Regions from separate parts of the Streptomyces manipurensis genome, predicted to be linked through region 3. Evidence: riboswitches for the same ligand, from Rfam matches in the RefSeq annotation. Region 3 holds a riboswitch; each other region holds the start of a gene.

Region 1 (3,262 bases), 700 kb from region 3:
CCTCGGAAGCTGGTCGGCCACGATCTGGTCGAGGAGCTTTCCGCGCACCGCCAGATTCGCATACCGGAAGTCGTGCTCTTCGCGCTGGTCGGCCAGGAGCACGGCGAGCCGGTCCGCCCAGCCGAGGAAGGAATCCCCGGGTCCCGGGTCCCCCACGCCTTCGGTGAAGCTGTCCCCGATCGCCGCGTACGAGCCGATGGTCTTGAGTTTCGTCGTCGTCGCTGCCACGAGAGCCCATCCTTCACTCCCGTAACCAACCTACGCCAACGTAATGAGGGGTTGACGGGCCGTGATCTATACCACGCGAGAGGTAAGGAATAAGTACACGTGGGGCCGGGACCCCCCTCGGGCCCCGGCCCCACGCGCGTCGGTGCTCCGCCGGCGACGACCGTCAGAGGCTGGCGCCCTTCGAGCGGAGGTAGGCGATCGGGTCGATGTCCGAGCCGTAGGACGGGCCGGTACGGATCTCGAAGTGCAGGTGCGGGCCGGTCGAGTTGCCGGTGGAGCCGGAGAGGCCGATGGACTGGCCGGCGGTGACGCTCTGGCCGGAGGAGACCGAGAGCTGGGACAGGTGGGCGTACTGGGAGTACTTGCCGTCCGCGTGCCGGATGACGACCTCGTTGCCGTACGAGCCGCTCCAGCCGGCGGAGACCACGGTGCCGGCGCCGACGGCCTTGACGGTGGTGCCCATCGGAGCGATGAAGTCGACGCCGGTGTGGTAGCCGGAGGACCACATGGCGCCCGCGGTCCTGTACGCCGTGGAGACGCCGCCGCCGACCGGGGCGACGAAGCCGGCCGCCGACGGCTTGGCGGCGGGGGCCTCGGCCGCGGGAGCCTCTTCGGCCTGCTCGGGCGCGGCCGGAGCGGCGGCCTTCGGGGCCTTCTTCGGGGCCGCCTGGGGGGCGCTCTTGTAGGTGGTCCGCTTCGCCGGGGCGGGAGCCTCGTCCGCGGGGGCGGTCTCGCCGGGGCCGCCGAGGTGGAGCCGCAGGCCGGGGTGGATCAGCGAGGGGTCGGAGCCGACGGCCTCGCGGTTGTCGGCGTACAGCTGCTCCCAGCCGCCGGAGAGGTTGCGCTCGGCGGCGATCTCCGAGAGGCAGTCGCCGGGGACGACCGTGTAGACGGAGGGCGCGGCCTGGACGCCGGCGGGGGCGGACTGCGGCGCTGCGGGGGCCTGCGGCGCGGCCGCCGGGGCGACGGCGGGGGCCGCGGCCGGGGCGCCGGCGGCGTGGGCTCCGGCGGTGAAGGTCAGCGGCAGCGCGAGGGCCGCTCCGCCGGTACCGGCGAAGGCGAATCCGCGGGAAATCGAAAGGGACTTGGGTCGGCGGTGCTTGCCCTTTGCAGGCATGGCGGATTCCTCTCCGGCGCCTGCGAGGTGAGCTGTCGGGTTCGGACTGGAGATGTCCGGCCGTACATGCACGAGGACATGCACGGCTTCACCCCGAGCCGGCACCGGAGAAATGGATCTCCGGGGACGGCGGCCTACCTGGTTCCCCCGCTCCTGCCGCGCGAATGGTTCGGTTGCGGTTTCCGGACGGTGGCAGGATTCGGCGATCCGCCCGGATCGATCGCGAAGGTAATCCCTTTCCGCCGCGGGGAACAAGCCACGAATTCCCTGACGGAATCACAGGAATGCGCGGTCCTCGGAATTCCGGTCACCCTGCGTCCATTCCGGACCGTCAACAGCCGCCCCCGGCTGGCCATTCGGCCTTGGCGATCAGGCACGCACCGTCACCGTATGATCTGGCTCACGGGGGTGCGGCCGATCTCACCTCCGGACATGGCAAGTTGACACCAAAGAGCGCAATTCGGACAGACACCCCACGACGAGGCGGAGGAGTTCCCGTGACCCAGCAGATACAGGAGCCGGAACTGACCGGAGTGCGCAATTTCCGCGATGTGGGCGGATTGCCGACTTCCGACGGCCGAAGGGTCATGCCGGGACGACTCTTCCGAAGCGGACATCTCGCACATGCCACCGAAACCGATGCGGAGTTCCTCGCCTCGCTCGGCCTCCACACCGTCTTCGACTTCCGCAACGGGGCCGACCACGCGCTGGAGGGGCCCGACGTCGAACTTCCCGGCGTGCGCAACGTCAACATCCCGCTCTCCGACCCCGCCGACGGCCGGGAGTTCTGGCGGCTCGTGCGCGAGGGCGACCTCGCCCAGCTGCGCGAGCTGCTCGGCGACGGCAAGGCCGCGGCCCGGATGGCGCACTCCTACCGGGGGATCGTCCGCGACCGCACCGCCGAGCACGGCCGGGTGCTGCGCGCCCTCGCGGAGGACAGCGTCCCCGCGCTCCTGCACTGCGCGGCCGGCAAGGACCGGGCCGGTCTGTCCGTCGCCGTCACCCTCCTCGCCCTGGGCGTCGGGCGCGAGGCGATCCTCGCCGACTACCTGGAGTCCAACGCGCCGCACCGCCGCTACCGCGTGCACCGCAGCTCCGCGTCGGCCGAGGCCCGCTCCCCCGAGGTGATGGAGCTGCTGGCGCCGCTCTTCGACGCCCGTGCCGAGTACCTGCTCGCCGCCTTCGACACGATCGACACGACCTGGGGCGGGGTGGACCGCTATCTGGCGGAGGGCCTCGGGCTCGACGCCGGGACCCTCGGCCGCCTGCGGGACCGCCTGCTCGGCTGACCGCTCCCCCGTGCCGGAACGAGCGCCGGGGGAAGCGGTGGGGGCGGGGCCCGGAGCGGGCCGTCAGCGCACGGCGACGGCCTGCTTCACCAGCGTCCGGCCGAACTCCCACATCAGCCCCGAGCCGCCGTGCGCCTCGTCCATGACCTCGCGGAAGGCACCGACGAAGCGGTCGACGTCCGCCTCCTCCAGGACCAGCGGCGGAATGAGCTTGATCACCTCGAGGTGGTCCCCGGAGACCTGGGTGAGGATCCGGTGCCGCTGGAGCAGCGGCACCACCACCATCTGCGCGAACAGCCCCTTCCGGGCGGCCTGGAGCATGGTCCACCTGCTGCGCAGCCCCCAGGAGGACGGCCGCCCGAACTCGATGCCGATCATCAGCCCCCGCCCGCGCACCTCGTGCAGCAGCTCGTACTCGTCGACCAGCGCCGCCAGCCGGCCGCGCAGCAGGTCGCCCGTGGTGCGGGCGCGCTCCACGAGCCGCTCGTCCTCCATCACGGACAGCACCGCGAGCCCGGCCGCCATCGCCTGCGCGTTGGACCCGAAGCTCGCGGAGTGCACGAGCACCCGGTCCATCGACGAGTAGACCTTCTTGAAGATCCAGTCCTTGCCCAGGGTCGCGCCCACC
Region 2 (3,262 bases), 2.5 Mb from region 3:
CAACCTCATCGGCAACGGCGTGCACTCCCTCTTCATGAACCCCGGCCAGCGCGAACGCCTCCAGGCCTCGCTGGCCGCGGGGGAGACCGGGCTGCTGGCCACCGGCGTCGAGGAGCTGCTGCGCTACGACGGCCCGGTGGAGCTGGCCACCTGGCGGTTCGCCACCGAGCCGCTGACCCTCGGCGGGCAGCCGGTCGAGGCCGGCGATCCGGTCCTGGTCGTCCTCGCGGCCGCGGACCGGGATCCCGAGCGGTTCGCCGACCCGGACGTGCTCGACCTCTCCCGGACCGACAACCAGCACCTCGGGTACGGGCACGGCATCCACTACTGCCTCGGCGCCCCGCTCGCCCGGCTGGAGGGGCAGACCGCGCTCGGCACACTGCTGATGCGCCTGCCCGATCTGGAACTGGCCGTTCCACCCCAAGAGCTGCGCTGGCGAGGGGGGTTGATTATGCGCGGCCTGCGCACCCTTCCCGTGCGGTTCACCCCTCTAAACCCCTGACCGCACGTCAGTTTCCGACCGAACTTGTGACAATCGTTCAAAGGCCGCTAGGTTCTGCCGTTACCCCGCTGTTATGCGAAAGGTGCACCACATGCGTTCCGGGAACGGCCGTCACAGACGCCCCCGCCAGGTCCCCGCGCTGGTAGTCACAGCCGGAGTCACTGGCTCTGCACTGGCCCTGCCGCTGCTGGCCGCCACCAGCGCCACCGCCGCCGACACCTCCACGTGGGACCGGGTCGCCGAGTGCGAGAGTGGTGGCGCGTGGAGCGCCAACTACGGCAGCGGCGCCTACGGGGGGCTGCAGTTCTCCCAGGAGCAGTGGCAGAGCGCCGGCGGGCTCGACTTCGCCGAGCGGGCCGACCTGGCGAGCAGGTCCCAGCAGATCGCCGTCGCCGAGCGCGTCCTGGCCGCGCAGGGACCGCAGGCCTGGCCGATGTGCGCGGCCACGGCCGGGCTCACCCAGCAGGGCCCCGCGGCCGAGGTGGACCCGGGCATGCCCGGCGGCTCCGGCCCGGTGACCCCCACGCCGTCCCGCCCGGACGCGGCCGTGCCCACCACCGGCGGCGGTGAGCGCTCCACCGACTTCGGCAGCCCGACCCCGAGCCCCTCCGGCACCCCGTACCTCATACCCGACGCGCCGTCCGTCGGACTGCCCGTCATGCCCGTCCCGGACGTGCCGACGACGGCCCCCGTCGACCCCACGGCCCCGACCGCCCCGGTCGACCCGACGACCCCGGTGAACCCCGCCGACCCGACCGCGCCGGCCACCCCGGCCGACCCGACGGCGCCCACCACGCCCACCGGCCCCAGCCCCTCCCCGTCGGACACGACCGTCCCGGTCGACCCGAGCGCCCCGGCCGTCCCGGACGCCGGCGTCGGCGAGGGCAGCGGGAAGCACCGTGGTGCGCCCGCCCCCGAGGAGGGCACCCCCTCCCCGGCCCCCTCCGGCACCCCCTCCGGTGCCGCGTCGGAGCCCCTCTACACGGTGAAGGCGGGCGACAGCCTGGCCACCATCGCGTCTGCCAAGGGCGTGAAGGGCGGCTGGAGCGGCCTCTACCAGGCCAACGAGCAGGTCATCGGCGAGGACGCCGACCTGATCAAGCCCGGACAGAACCTGGATCTAACCACGTAACAAGGGCACTTCGGACATCCGGAAAGACTTGATTGTCTGTTTTCTGTAAGTGAGACATGTGTCTCTTCGGGTCAACTGGCGTGTCCTGCCCCGGGGCTTCCGCAAACCCCGTTCTCACCTGCGCAAACACCCCTGCGGAGAGCGCAAGTAGGGGCCCGTTCTCCCCGATGTTCCGCGTTGAACATCGGGGAGAGCTGTGTCTACCTTCTGAATCGCTCGCCACCGCGAGCTCCTTCGACCGCATCGCCGAGTCCTGCCGGCGGACGGGGGGAACAGTCGTCGCGTCAAGCGCCGAAGGCAGGAGCGGGGGAACCAAGGTAGGTGCCGGGAAAGGCCGTTGAGAGACGGTCATGTACCGGCTAGGGGTGAAGTGGTGCGCTAGGTCGCACCGCCGGGCACTCACAGGCCCGAACCCGACAGCTCACCTCGTAGGCGTCGGTGAGGAGAAACCTCATGCTGCTTTCCGGCAAGGGCAAGCACCGCCGCGGCTCCAAGGCCGTCCGCATCGTCACGCTCGCCGGTGTCGCCGGTGTTGCCGTCGCCGCCCCGCTGATGGCCGCGGGTACCGCCAGTGCCGCCACCGCGTCCGAGTGGGACAAGGTCGCCCAGTGCGAGTCCGGTGGCAACTGGTCCATCAACACGGGCAACGGCTACTACGGCGGCCTGCAGTTCTCGCCCTCCACGTGGTCCTCCTTCGGCGGCAAGTCCTACGCCCCGCAGGCCAACCAGGCCAGCAAGGCGCAGCAGATAGCCGTCGCCGAGAAGGTCCTGAAGGTCCAGGGCAAGGGCGCCTGGCCGAGCTGCGGCAAGGGCCTGTCGAACTCCTCGTACACCGGTGGCGGCTCCACCGAGGCCACCAAGCCGAAGGCCACGCCGAAGAAGACCGAGACCAAGAAGACCGAGACCAAGAAGACGGAGACCAAGGCCGCGCCGAAGAAGGAGACCAAGCGCGCCGAGGCCCCCACCACCCGCTCCGAGCGCACCGAGGCTCCCGCGGTGAAGACCGGCAACGGCTCCTACGAGGTCAAGGCCGGCGACACCCTGGGCACCATCGCCGAGGCCAACGGCGTCAAGGGCGGCTGGGAGAAGCTCTTCGAGCTGAACAAGGACATCGTCTCCGACGCCGACCTGATCTTCCCGGGTCAGAAGCTGAAGCTCAGCTGACCCTCGCGGCGACAGCCGCAAAAGCGTACGCAACGCACGCACTTCCCACCGCCCGGCGCCCTTCCCCCCACGCGCCGGGCGGCGGTGTGTGCGGACGCCCGGGCTGCTCATCGAGAGACCTATGTCCCGGAAGAGGGGTATTCGGCCCCTTTTTCGTCCCAGGGGGCGGGCGGTCGGCCGGTCGTACCCCGGAAGCCGGTTAGGCTCTAGGCGGCAAGGCCATCCCACGGCCTGACACGCCACCGCACACCCAGCGTCACATCCCAGAAGGAGATGCTCGTGCCGTCCATCGACGTCGTCGTAGCCCGGGAAATCCTGGACTCCCGAGGCAACCCCACGGTCGAGGTCGAGGTGGGCCTCGACGACGGCAGCACCGGCCGTGCTGCCGTTCCGTCCGGCGCCTCCACCGGTGCATTCGAGGCCATCGAGCTCCGTGACGGTGACCCCGACCGTTACTTCGGCAA
Region 3 (3,262 bases):
TTTCCGTACCCGGGGCGGCCTCCGCGCCCGGCGGGAGGAATCCACGCCGAGCGGAATACACCGGGAGGAAATGCGCGCCGGACAGAAGAACGCCGTCGGCGTGAATTCACGACGGCCCGCCGATCACGGCCGGAAATCCCGGGCCCGGAAGGAATCGGGCGTCCGGAAATAACCGGCCCCGGAAATTCAATCGCCCGGCAGTCCGCAGACCGCACCCGATTCCCTCTTTTGTATACGGGCGTTGTTAATGCCGACCGCCCGGCATGTGTACGGCAGGTTGCGAAGTCCTCACCGCCGCGCGGGGGCGCGGGCGGTGGGCGCCCGCCGCGCGCTCGGCGTGCACGGCGGCCAGGGAGCGCGCCCGTTCGGCGTCCCCGCGCGCCACGGCGTCCACGAGCGCACCGTGCTCGGCCCAGCACTCCGTCGGCCGGGCCGGCGCGTCCACCACGAACATCCAGGCGGTCTTGTGCCGCATCTGGGTGAGCAGCGCGATCAGGCCGGGGCTGGCGGAGGCCTGGGAGAGCGTCTCGTGGAACCAGCCACCTAGGGCCCGCAGGTCCTCGCCCTGCCCCTGCCTGGCCCGCTCCTGCCCCAGTCTGACCAGCCCGCGCAGCACCTTCAGGTGTCCGTCGGTGCGCCGCCGGGCCGCCCGGGCGGCCGCGAGGGGCTCCAGCAGCACCCGTAGCTCCAGGAGGTCCGCGGCCTCCTGCGCGGTCGGCTCGGCCACACAGGCCCCCGCGTGCCGCCGCGTGGTCACGAACCCCTCGGACTCCAGGGTGCGCAGCGCCTCGCGGACGGGGACCCGGGAGACCCCGTACCGGCGGGCGAGCACCTCCTCGGTCAGCCGGGCGCCCGGCGCGAACACCCCGGAGACGATGTCGTCGCGGATCGCCGTGCATACCGCGTGCGCAGGAATACGCAAGACCGAACCTCCGCCTATTTCCGACTGCCTGCCACAATGCACGCGCGTGCGCGCGTCACGACTCTATTGCAGCACACCATAATTTCGAGAGCGGACGGAAATCCGTAACATTGCGCGGAGGCGCAAAACACGAGGACCCCGGCTCGGTGCGAGCCGGGGTCCTCGGTGAAGCGGAAGGATGCGCGGTTGTCAGAGGCTGACGCCGTGCGAGCGCAGGTACGCGATCGGGTCGATGTCCGAGCCGTACTGCGAGCCGGTGCGGGCCTCGAAGTGCAGGTGCGGGCCGCTGGAGTTGCCGGTGGAGCCCGACAGGCCGATCTGCTGGCCCGGGGTGACCTGCTGGCCGACGGAGACGTTCAGCGAGGACAGGTGCCCGTACTGGGTGAAGGTGCCGTCGTTGTGCTTGATGACGACGTTGTTGCCGTAGGCGCCGCCCCAGCCGGCCTCGACGACGGTGCCGGAGCCCACCGCGTGGACCGACGTGCCGGAGGCCGCGTGGAAGTCGATGCCCGTGTGGCTGCCGGAGGACCACATGCCGCCGCCCGCCTTGTACTGCGTGCTGACGTACGAGTCGTCCAGCGGGGAGACGAAGGTGTTGAGGCGCTTGCGCTCCTCCTCGCGGGCCGCGCGCTCGGCGGCTTCCCGCTCGGCCTTGGCCTTGGCCTCGGCGAGGCGCTTGCCCTCGGCGGCCTTCTGCTTGGCCTCGGCCTCGGCCTGCGCCTGGGCGGCGGCCTGGTCGGCGACGCGCTGCTGGGACACGGCCTGGTCGGCGAGGTCGCCCGCGAGCTCGTCGGCGACGACCACGGCACCGAGGCCGTTGTCGGCGGCGGAGGTGCTGCTGTGGTTGTCCGCGGCGAAGGCCGGGGCGGCGAGGGAGCCGACGACACCCGTCGTGGCGATCGCGGCGATACCGGCGTAGCCGGCGGTCTTCTTGCTCAGGCGGCTGGAACCACGGTGCTTGCCGGTACCAGCGGGACGACTGCCAAACGCCATGAAGGGTTTGATCCTTTCCTTCCTTCTCGCCTACCGGGTTAGCTGACGGGTTCGGAGCAGGAAGGTCTCCTACGGGCCTCCTCTTGCGAGGGGGTCCGATTCACCCCAGGGACTCATGTGGGTCCCCGGCTCCCCAGGCTCGCGCCTGACGGGGACTCGGCGATCGCTGTCCGGTGCCGCGGGTGCGGCGGGCACGACTGACGAACAGCACGGCCGACGCTAGGCGGATCATCAGCCGATCACCAAACAGACGCGCGTTTTTGTTGCGTACGCCACATCACATAAAAGCAACCACGACACTAAACGGACAAAAGGGCTCCGGCGGCAGTGCCGCCGGAGCCCTGTGCCCGGTAAGTCAGTTGACGGCCCCGTAGCCGAACGGCCGGCAGCCGTCGGACCGTCAGTTGGTGACGACGGAGACCTCTCCGATACCGAGGGCCCGCACGGGCTCCTCGATGACCGCCGCGTCGCCGACGAGGATCGTGACCAGCCGGTCCGCCGGGAAGGCCTTCACAACCGCCGTGGTGGCCTCCACGGTGCCCGTCTCGGCCAACTGTGCGTACAGCCGCGCCTGGTAGTCGTCCGGCAGCTCCTGCTCGACCTGGTCGGCCAGGGTGCCCGCGACCGAGGCCGCCGTCTCGAACTTCAACGGGGCCACGCCCACCAAATTCTGCACGGCCACGTCGCGCTCGGCGTCGGTCAGGCCGCCCTCCGCCAGGGTCCGGAGCACCTTCCAGAGGTCCTCCAGCGCCGGGCCGGTGTTGGGGGTGTCCACCGAACCGCTGATGGCGAGCATCGAGGCGCCCTTGCCGTCCGCCGTGGACCGCAGCACCTGGCCGAAGGCGCGCACGCCGTAGGTGTACCCCTTCTCCTCGCGCAGCACCTTGTCCAGGCGGGAGGTGAGGGTGCCGCCCAGGCAGTACGTGCCGAGCACCTGGGCCGCCCAGACGCTGTCGTGGCGGTCCGCCCCGATCCGGCCGATCAGCAGCTGGGTCTGCACGGCGCCGGGCCGGTCGACGATGACCACGCGGCCGGTGTCGTCGGCGGTCACCGGCGGCACCGGGCGGGCCTCGGCGGTGTTGCCCGTCCAGGTGCCCAGGGTGTCCGCGAGGACGGCGTCCAGGTCGATCCCGGTCAGGTCGCCGACGACCACCGCGGTGGCCGTCGCGGGGCGTACGTGGGCCTCGTAGAAGGCGCGTACGGCGGCGGAGTCGATCCGGGCGACCGTCTCCTCCGTGCCCTGGCGCGGCCGGGACATGCGCAGGGACGCCGGAAACAGCTCCTTGGAGAGCTGCTTGGCGGCGCGGCGCTGCGGGTTGGCCAGCTCGTGCGGGATCTCGTCGAGCC

The links. A riboswitch is a leader RNA that binds a small molecule or an ion and turns the genes downstream of it on or off. The one in region 3 is predicted to bind cyclic di-AMP.
Region 1: linked by a shared signal. The riboswitch ahead of ACPU2J_RS28325 (M23 family metallopeptidase) and the one ahead of ACPU2J_RS25420 (M23 family metallopeptidase) in region 3 are both predicted to bind cyclic di-AMP.
Region 2: linked by a shared signal. The riboswitch ahead of ACPU2J_RS14020 (transglycosylase family protein) and the one ahead of ACPU2J_RS25420 (M23 family metallopeptidase) in region 3 are both predicted to bind cyclic di-AMP.

What each region holds. Positions count from the first base shown of each region.
Region 1 is NZ_CP186950.1:6,196,638-6,199,899, reverse strand. Features, by position in the region: gene ACPU2J_RS28330 (SGNH/GDSL hydrolase family protein) at 1-228, opposite strand, end outside; gene ACPU2J_RS28325 (M23 family metallopeptidase) at 392-1,345, opposite strand; cyclic di-AMP (ydaO/yuaA leader) riboswitch at 1,350-1,530, opposite strand; gene ACPU2J_RS28320 (tyrosine-protein phosphatase) at 1,843-2,634, shown strand; gene ACPU2J_RS28315 (aspartate aminotransferase family protein) at 2,698-3,262, opposite strand, start outside.
Region 2 is NZ_CP186950.1:3,044,858-3,048,119, reverse strand. Features, by position in the region: gene ACPU2J_RS14030 (cytochrome P450 family protein) at 1-502, shown strand, start outside; gene ACPU2J_RS14025 (transglycosylase family protein) at 594-1,634, shown strand; cyclic di-AMP (ydaO/yuaA leader) riboswitch at 1,914-2,084, shown strand; gene ACPU2J_RS14020 (transglycosylase family protein) at 2,088-2,798, shown strand; gene eno (phosphopyruvate hydratase) at 3,078-3,262, shown strand, end outside.
Region 3 is NZ_CP186950.1:5,500,955-5,504,216, reverse strand. Features, by position in the region: gene ACPU2J_RS25425 (GntR family transcriptional regulator) at 245-922, opposite strand; gene ACPU2J_RS25420 (M23 family metallopeptidase) at 1,112-1,915, opposite strand; cyclic di-AMP (ydaO/yuaA leader) riboswitch at 1,929-2,087, opposite strand; gene ACPU2J_RS25415 (M16 family metallopeptidase) at 2,316-3,262, opposite strand, start outside.